One region of the Streptomyces sp. NPDC033131 genome, then DNA from elsewhere that is predicted to be linked to it. Evidence: riboswitches for the same ligand, from Rfam matches in the RefSeq annotation. Region 1 holds a riboswitch; each other region holds the start of a gene.

What was found. A riboswitch is a leader RNA that binds a small molecule or an ion and turns the genes downstream of it on or off. The one in region 1 is predicted to bind cyclic di-AMP.
Region 2: it holds a riboswitch for cyclic di-AMP, as region 1 does, so the genes downstream of both, ACZ5XS_RS28465 (M23 family metallopeptidase) here and ACZ5XS_RS09595 (C40 family peptidase) in region 1, are expected to answer to the same signal.
Region 3: it holds a riboswitch for cyclic di-AMP, as region 1 does, so the genes downstream of both, ACZ5XS_RS40335 (LysM peptidoglycan-binding domain-containing protein) here and ACZ5XS_RS09595 (C40 family peptidase) in region 1, are expected to answer to the same signal.

What each region holds. Positions count from the first base shown of each region.
Region 1 covers NZ_JBVIPA010000005.1:186,285-188,535, reverse strand. Annotated here, with positions in the region: gene ACZ5XS_RS09600 (DUF6328 family protein) at 1-254, opposite strand, end outside; gene ACZ5XS_RS09595 (C40 family peptidase) at 355-828, opposite strand; cyclic di-AMP (ydaO/yuaA leader) riboswitch at 832-965, opposite strand; gene ACZ5XS_RS09590 (hypothetical protein) at 1,382-1,687, opposite strand; gene ACZ5XS_RS09585 (ATP-dependent Clp protease proteolytic subunit) at 1,695-2,251, opposite strand, start outside.
Region 2 covers NZ_JBVIPA010000025.1:117,744-119,994, forward strand. Annotated here, with positions in the region: gene ACZ5XS_RS28460 (M16 family metallopeptidase) at 1-479, shown strand, start outside; cyclic di-AMP (ydaO/yuaA leader) riboswitch at 695-861, shown strand; gene ACZ5XS_RS28465 (M23 family metallopeptidase) at 875-1,660, shown strand; gene ACZ5XS_RS28470 (GntR family transcriptional regulator) at 1,895-2,251, shown strand, end outside.
Region 3 covers NZ_JBVIPA010000054.1:21,142-23,392, forward strand. Annotated here, with positions in the region: gene ACZ5XS_RS40330 (HAD family hydrolase) at 1-663, shown strand, start outside; gene ACZ5XS_RS40335 (LysM peptidoglycan-binding domain-containing protein) at 667-1,407, opposite strand; cyclic di-AMP (ydaO/yuaA leader) riboswitch at 1,413-1,575, opposite strand; gene ACZ5XS_RS40340 (CocE/NonD family hydrolase) at 1,857-2,251, opposite strand, start outside.

The sequences.
Region 1 (2,251 bases):
CGGTGCAGGGCGGCGGGTGCGGTGAACAGTGCCGCCGCGAGGACCGCCAGCAGGAGCGTGACGACGTATGTGGTGCGCTGGACCGTGTCGAGGGACGGGAAGCGCGGCGTGAAGGCCAGGGTCAGCAGGAAGGCGAAGAGGATCTGCACCCCGGTCTGGGTCACGCGCAGTTCTTGGAGCAGCTCGCCGAAATTGCGGTCGGCGCGCTCCAGCGGGGTCTCGTTGCGTGCGGTGCAGGGACTGTGGTCGGCCATGGATGAACGAGTAACCACTTCGGCCCGTGTCACGCGCTCCGGAGAGCCCCGGAGGGGGGCGGCGGCGGGTCAGGCCGCCGCCGCTCCCTCGCGGGTGGGTCTACTTGACCCGGCCGTACCAGACGCTCTTCGTCCAGATCTTCTGCAGTCGCACCACGTCCCCGGTCTTCGGGGCGTGCCAGATCTTCCCCTTCCCGGCATAGATGCCGACGTGGTAGACGCTCGAACCCGAGTGGAAGAACACCAGGTCCCCGGCCTTGCGGCTCTTCGAGGAGATGTGGTGCGTCTTGTTGTACTGCTGGGCCGCCGTGCGGGGAAGTTTCTTGCCCGCCTTCTTGAACGAGTACAGCGTGAGCCCGGAGCAGTCGAAGCGGCGTGGCCCGGTGGCGCCGTACTTGTACGGGGAGCCCTTCTTGGACGCGGCGATCTGAAGTGCCTTCGTCGCCGGCGTGGCGGCCGCGGCGTCGGAGGCGACGCCCGGTACCACGACGGAGCCGCTCACCGCGGCGATGGTGAGGGCCGAGGCCGTACCGGCCCGGACCATGAGCGACGGGACACGATTGAGCGCAGTCATGCGCAACCCTTCGTCAGCCGCCTGTGAAGGATGACCTGTCGGATTCGGGCTGGCGAAGTTGCCCGGCCGCTGCTGCGGCTTCACCCCAAGGGCTGCTCGGCCCGGTCATGGCGTGACCGTTCCGGCGACCCGTATTGCCTGGGTCCTCCACTCCTGCCGATCCACTCCTGTCGACCGGTCATCCGGGCAGCGGCAGGACTCGGCGTCCGCCCGGATCGCCCCGCCGCTTCGGCGGGGGCTTGTCGTCAGACAGGGATCTTGGCTCACTGATGTCCGAAAATCCCAACGGAACCGATGGTTTGTGTTGTTACTCACCACTCACCCGTTCGGGTGGACACCCCAGTGTTCGAAGGGGTGTCGAGGGATCCGCGGGCCCTCGGACCAGCACCGGGACAGCTCATTCCGCCCTGGGGCTACGCGTGTTGCGCAACCTCACAGGGCCTGTAAATGGACGCGGAAGTACTCCAAATGGTGGTACGCCGTTTGGTCTCTTCCGACACGGGCCCGGACGCTCCGTCAGAAGGGCGGGGCGCCCGGGACGGCTGTGGGTGCGTCAACTCTCGGTGACCGGGGGCAGTGTGACGCGAGCCGCGCGGCGCTCCCCGTCCAGCACGCGCAGCGCACGCGCCAGCGTGTCGGCGTGCACCTCGCTCTCGCCCCGACGGTGCATCAGCGCCAGCGCGTCCCGCAGCGCGGCCGCCTTGGTGACCAGCGCCTGCGCGGCCCGCAGCCCGCTGTACGTGTCTCCGGGGCGGGCCGGATTGATCCTGCCGAGCAGGTCGACCACGTCGAGGTAACGGTCGATCAGCTCGCCCTCGGCGCGGGTCAGGGCGGGCAGTGGCGGCAGATCGGGCAGCATCGGTGGCTCACCCCTGGCCGGGAGCGGGGTGCGAGCCCTTGCGGCTCGGGATGATCCGGTCCGCCAGCCCGTACTCCAGCGCCTCCTGCGCGGTGAAGATCTTGTCCCGCTCGATGTCGGCGTTCACCTGCTCCGCACTGCGCCCGGTGTGCCGTACGAGCATCTCCTCCAGGCGGGACCGCACGCGCGTCAACTCGGCGGCGTGGATGGCCAGGTCGCTCGCCTGCCCACGCATCGGCTCCGAGACCGCGGGCTGGTGGATCACCACGTGGGCGCCCGGCAGCAGGCTCCGCTTCCCGGGCGTCCCGGCGGCCAGCAGGACGGCGGCCGACGAACCGGCCTCCCCCAGGCACGTCGTCTCCACGTCACACCTGACGTACTGCATCGTGTCGTAGATCGCCGACATCGAACTGAACGAACCGCCGGGGGAGTTGATGTACAGCACGATGTCGCGGTCGGGGTCCTGGTACTCCAGGTGCATGAACTGGGCCATCACGTCGTTCGCCGAGATGTCGTCGATCGGAGTCCCGAGGAAGACGATCCGTTCCTCCAGCAGCTTCGCGT
Region 2 (2,251 bases), on a different contig from region 1:
GCGAGGAGAAGGGCTACACCTACGGTGTGCGGGCGTTCGGGCAGGTCATGCGCTCCGCTCCGGACGGTACGGGTGCCGCGATGCTCGCCATCAGCGGCTCCGTCGACACTCCGAACACCGGACCCGCCCTCGAGGACCTGTGGACGGTGCTGCGCACCCTCGCCGCCGAGGGGCTCACCGACGCCGAGCGCGACGTCGCCGTGCAGAACCTCGTCGGGGTGGCCCCGCTGAAGTACGAGACGGCGGCGGCGGTGGCGAGCACGCTGGCCGACCAGGTCGAGCAGCACCTGCCGGACGACTTCCAGGCGACGCTGTACCAGCAGCTCGCCGCGACGGGCACCGTCGAGGCCACCGCGGCGGCCGTGAGCGCCTTCCCGGTCGACCGGCTGGTGACCGTCCTCGTCGGGGACGCGGCGCAGATCAAGGAGCCCGTGCAGGCCCTCGGCATCGGCGAGGTCACCGTCGTGTCCGCGGAGTAGCCGCCCGCGCGCAGTGGAGGCGGCGCACGCGCGCGGCCAGGGGCCCTGGTGACTGAAGAGTCGCCAGGGTCCCCGCATGTCCGAATTGAGGGAGAGGTTGCCTGTCTGCCCTGTGGCATGCGCTACAAAAGCCGTGATCCGTTTGGGGATTGAAAGTTGCCGCGTTTAGCGTCATGCGGGCTGTTCGTCAGGCAGTGCGCCGCAGCCGCGGCACCGGACAGTCATCGCCGAGTCCCCGCATGGCGCGAGCCAGGGGAGCCGGGGACCCAAACCATAAGTCCCTGGGGTGAATCGGACGCCCGCGCGTATCGCGAGGGGGTCCGTAGGAGACCTTCCTGCTCCGAACCCGTCAGCTAACCCGGTAGGCGAGAAGGAAGGAAAGGACCAGCCACCACATGGCGTTCACCTGCGCCACCGGGAAGCACCGGCGTCCCAGTCGGATGAAGCGCACCACCGCCCGTGCCGCCGGCGTCGCGGCCCTCGCCACCACCGGCGTCATCGGCACCCTGGCCGCCCCCGCGCTCGCCGCCGAACCGGCCGTAGAGAAGACCGGTCTCACCCCCGTCATCACCATCGGCGACTCGGTCGCCGACCAGATCGACGCCCAGGCGGCCGCCCAGAAGCAGGCCGCCGAAGAGGCGGAGGCGCAGCGGCAGGCCGAGGAGGCCGCGCGCACGAAGGCGGCCGCCGCTGCCAAGCAGGCCCTCGCCGAGGCCAAGCAGGCGCGCGAGGTCGAGGAGCGTGCCGCCCGCGAGGCCGAGCGCAAGCGCCTCAACTCCTACGTCTCCCCGATCTCCGGCTCGTACATCTCGACCGGCTACAAGGCCGGCGGTGGCGTCTGGTCCTCCGGCAGCCACACCGGCGTCGACTTCCATGCCGCGAGCGGCACCTCCGTCCACGCGGTCGGCTCCGGCACGGTCGTCGAGGCGGGCTGGGGCGGGTCGTACGGCAACAACGTCGTGATCAAGATGAACGACGGCACCTACACCCAGTACGGTCACCTGTCGTCCCTCGCCGTCTCCGTCGGTCAGTCGGTCACCCCGGGCCAGCAGATAGGCCTCTCGGGCGCCACCGGCAACGTCACCGGGCCGCACCTGCACTTCGAGGCCCGCACGACCCCGGAGTACGGCTCGGACATGGACCCCGTCGCCTACCTCCGCTCGCACGGTGTGAACGTCTGACGCCCGCACGGCGTGATCGTCCGACGCCCGCGCCCGTGATCGTCTGACGACCACGGCTCCGCGTCCCGAAGCCCCGGTTCACCGAGCCGGGGCTTTCGGTGTATCGGACGCCCGTCTGTCCAAAAAATATCCATGGATTCCGGCCCGCCATCGGAAATTCCCGCTGATTGCAATAGAGTCGCTGAACACACGTCAATCGTCGACGTTTCACGGGGATTAAAGCGGAGGTCGGTCATGCGTATTCCGGCGCACTCGGTATGCACGGCGATCCGGGACGACATCGTCGCGGGTGTCTACGAGCGCGGCAGCCGGCTCACCGAGGAACTGCTCGCGCGCCGCTACGGCGTCTCGCGCGTCCCCGTACGGGAGGCCCTGCGCACGCTGGAGGCGGAGGGCTTCGTGGTGACCCGGCGGCACGCGGGCGCGTGCGTCGCGGAACCCACCGAGCAGGAGGGTGCCGACCTGCTGGAGATGCGCATGCTCCTGGAGCCGCTCGGCGCCTCGCGGGCCGCCCAGCGGCGCACCGAGGCCCATCTCAAGGTGCTGCGCGGGCTGGTGCGGCTGGGCCAGGAGCGGGCCAGGCGGGGCAAC
Region 3 (2,251 bases), on a different contig from region 1:
GCGCCCAGAGTGCGGCCGCTCCTCGACGACCTGGGCAGCGAGGGGCTCGCGGTGTGCGGGCAGGGCGCGCAGGTGTACGACGCCGGCGCGGACCGTCTGCTGTGGTCGGTCACCCTGGACCGGGAGCTGGCCGAGACCGCGCTCGGCAAGATCGAGGCCGAGATCGGCCAGGTGTACGCGGCCGTCGACCAGGACGGCGTGGACGGGCTGACCCTCATCGAGCCGGGCTATCTGATGCCCCACCCGACCCTGCCCGCGGTACGGGTCGGGCGGCGCGACGACCTGTGGAGCGCGCCCATCAGCAAGGTGCTGCTGCGCCATCCCGATCTGTCCGACGACGAGTTGGCGGCCACGGCCCGCGGAGTGATCGGCTCCCTGGCGACGGTCACCATGTCGGGTCCCGGGACCGTCGAACTCCAGCCATGCGGCATCACCAAGGCGACGGGCCTCGCCCTGGCCGCCGACCATCTGGGCCTCGGGCCCGAACACACCATCGCCTTCGGGGACATGCCCAACGACATCCCCATGTTCGACTGGGCCGCGCACGGCGTCGCCATGGCCAATGCCCACCCCGAACTCCAGTCCGTGGCCGACGAGATCACGTCGTCCAACGAGGACGACGGCGTCGCCGTCGTCCTCGAGAGACTGTTTCCGCTCCGGTAGGGCTCAGTACGCCCCGAAGACGTTGTCGATCGAGCCGTACCGCGCGGCCGCGTAGTTGCAGGCCGCGGTGATGTTCGCGACCGGGTCGTACGGGTCCCACGACGTGCCGTCCACGTGGTAGGCCTGGAAGGTCGGGTCGATGGTCTGGAGCAGGCCCTTGGACGGGGTGCCCGCGGCGGCGTTGGAGTCCCAGTTGTTGATGGCCTGGGGGTTGCCGGACGACTCGCGCATGATGTTGCGGTGAATGCTGTCGTACGAGCCCGGAATTCCCTTCTGCGCCATGATGTCCATCGCTTCGCGGATCCAGCCGTCGAGGTTGTTCGCGTACGTCTTGACGGAAGCCTGGGTGGCCTGGGTGGCCTTGGCCGCGGACTGGGCGGGCTTCTTGGCGGGCGTGCTCGTCTTCTTGGCCGTTCTGACCGTCAGGTCGACACCGGTGTGGATCAGCCGGGGGTTGTCGCCGATGACCTCGCGGTTGTCCTTGTAGAGCTGCTGCCAGCCGCCGGGGGTGTCGTACGTGTCCGCGATGTCGTAGAGCGTGTCGCCCTTGACCGTGGTGTACGTGACGGACTTGACCTGCGCTGCGGCCTGCGCGGCGGCGGGGGCCTTGGCCGGCTGCGCGGCGCTCGCGGTGGTCGCGCTCAGGAGCGGGAGGGCGAGGGCGGCGATGCCTGTGCCGGCTGTGACGACGCCTCGGGTGAACGGGTTGGTGCGGGGGCGGCTGTGCTTGCCTCGTGCGGCCATGGCGCTGTTCCTCTCCGGCGCCTACGAGGTGAGCTGTCGGGTTCGGGCGGGAGCTGCCCGGCCGCGTCGCCGTGAGGCGGCGCGACTTCACCCCTAGCCGTACCGGCGTGAGCCCGGAACGGCGACTTACCTGGTTCCCCCGCTCCTGCCGTGCGGTGATGGTCGATGAGTGTCCTGTTGGGCGGCGGCAGGATTAGGCGTCCGCCCGACAGGCCCGGAACGTATGCGAGAGCACATGTCCGTAACAAGTGGCGGAATCACACATCGACCTGTTGACCTTGGTCTGAGGCATATGGGGCGCTTGATCCTTTGCGGTTGCCAAGACTCAACTGGCGCACCGCGCAAGGCGGAAAGCGGGCCGGTGGCGCCGGGGCCGAAAACGGGCGCGAGTGACCCAACTCACGCGCGTTCGCAAGGGTGTCAAATCGGGCAATGAGCCCAACTCGTAGTCAACCGGCCGTCCGTGGGATCCGCTTCTCCCAGGTCCGGTGGAAGACCACCTCGCCGCCGTCCGTGCACACGACCTCGTTTGAGGTGAAAAAGCCCGTTTCATCACATCCGAGCTCCGACCGGGTACGGACCGCCGTGTCCCAGGCGAGCTCCGGGCGGTGCAACCGGACCGACCAGTCCGAGCGGGCACGGGCCGACAGCGGGTCCGACTCGTTGATCGTGTACGTCTCCAGCGCTTCCTCGGTGCATTCCAGGCCATCGGGATACACGCGGGTGCCGCCGATGGGGGTCCCCCCGCTCGAGCGAAGTCGAGAGTGGGGGAGCGGGTCGACCTCCAGTCGCCACTCACCTTTGGCCACATCGCGGACGACCAGCCGCTCCGGTCGCGGTTCGT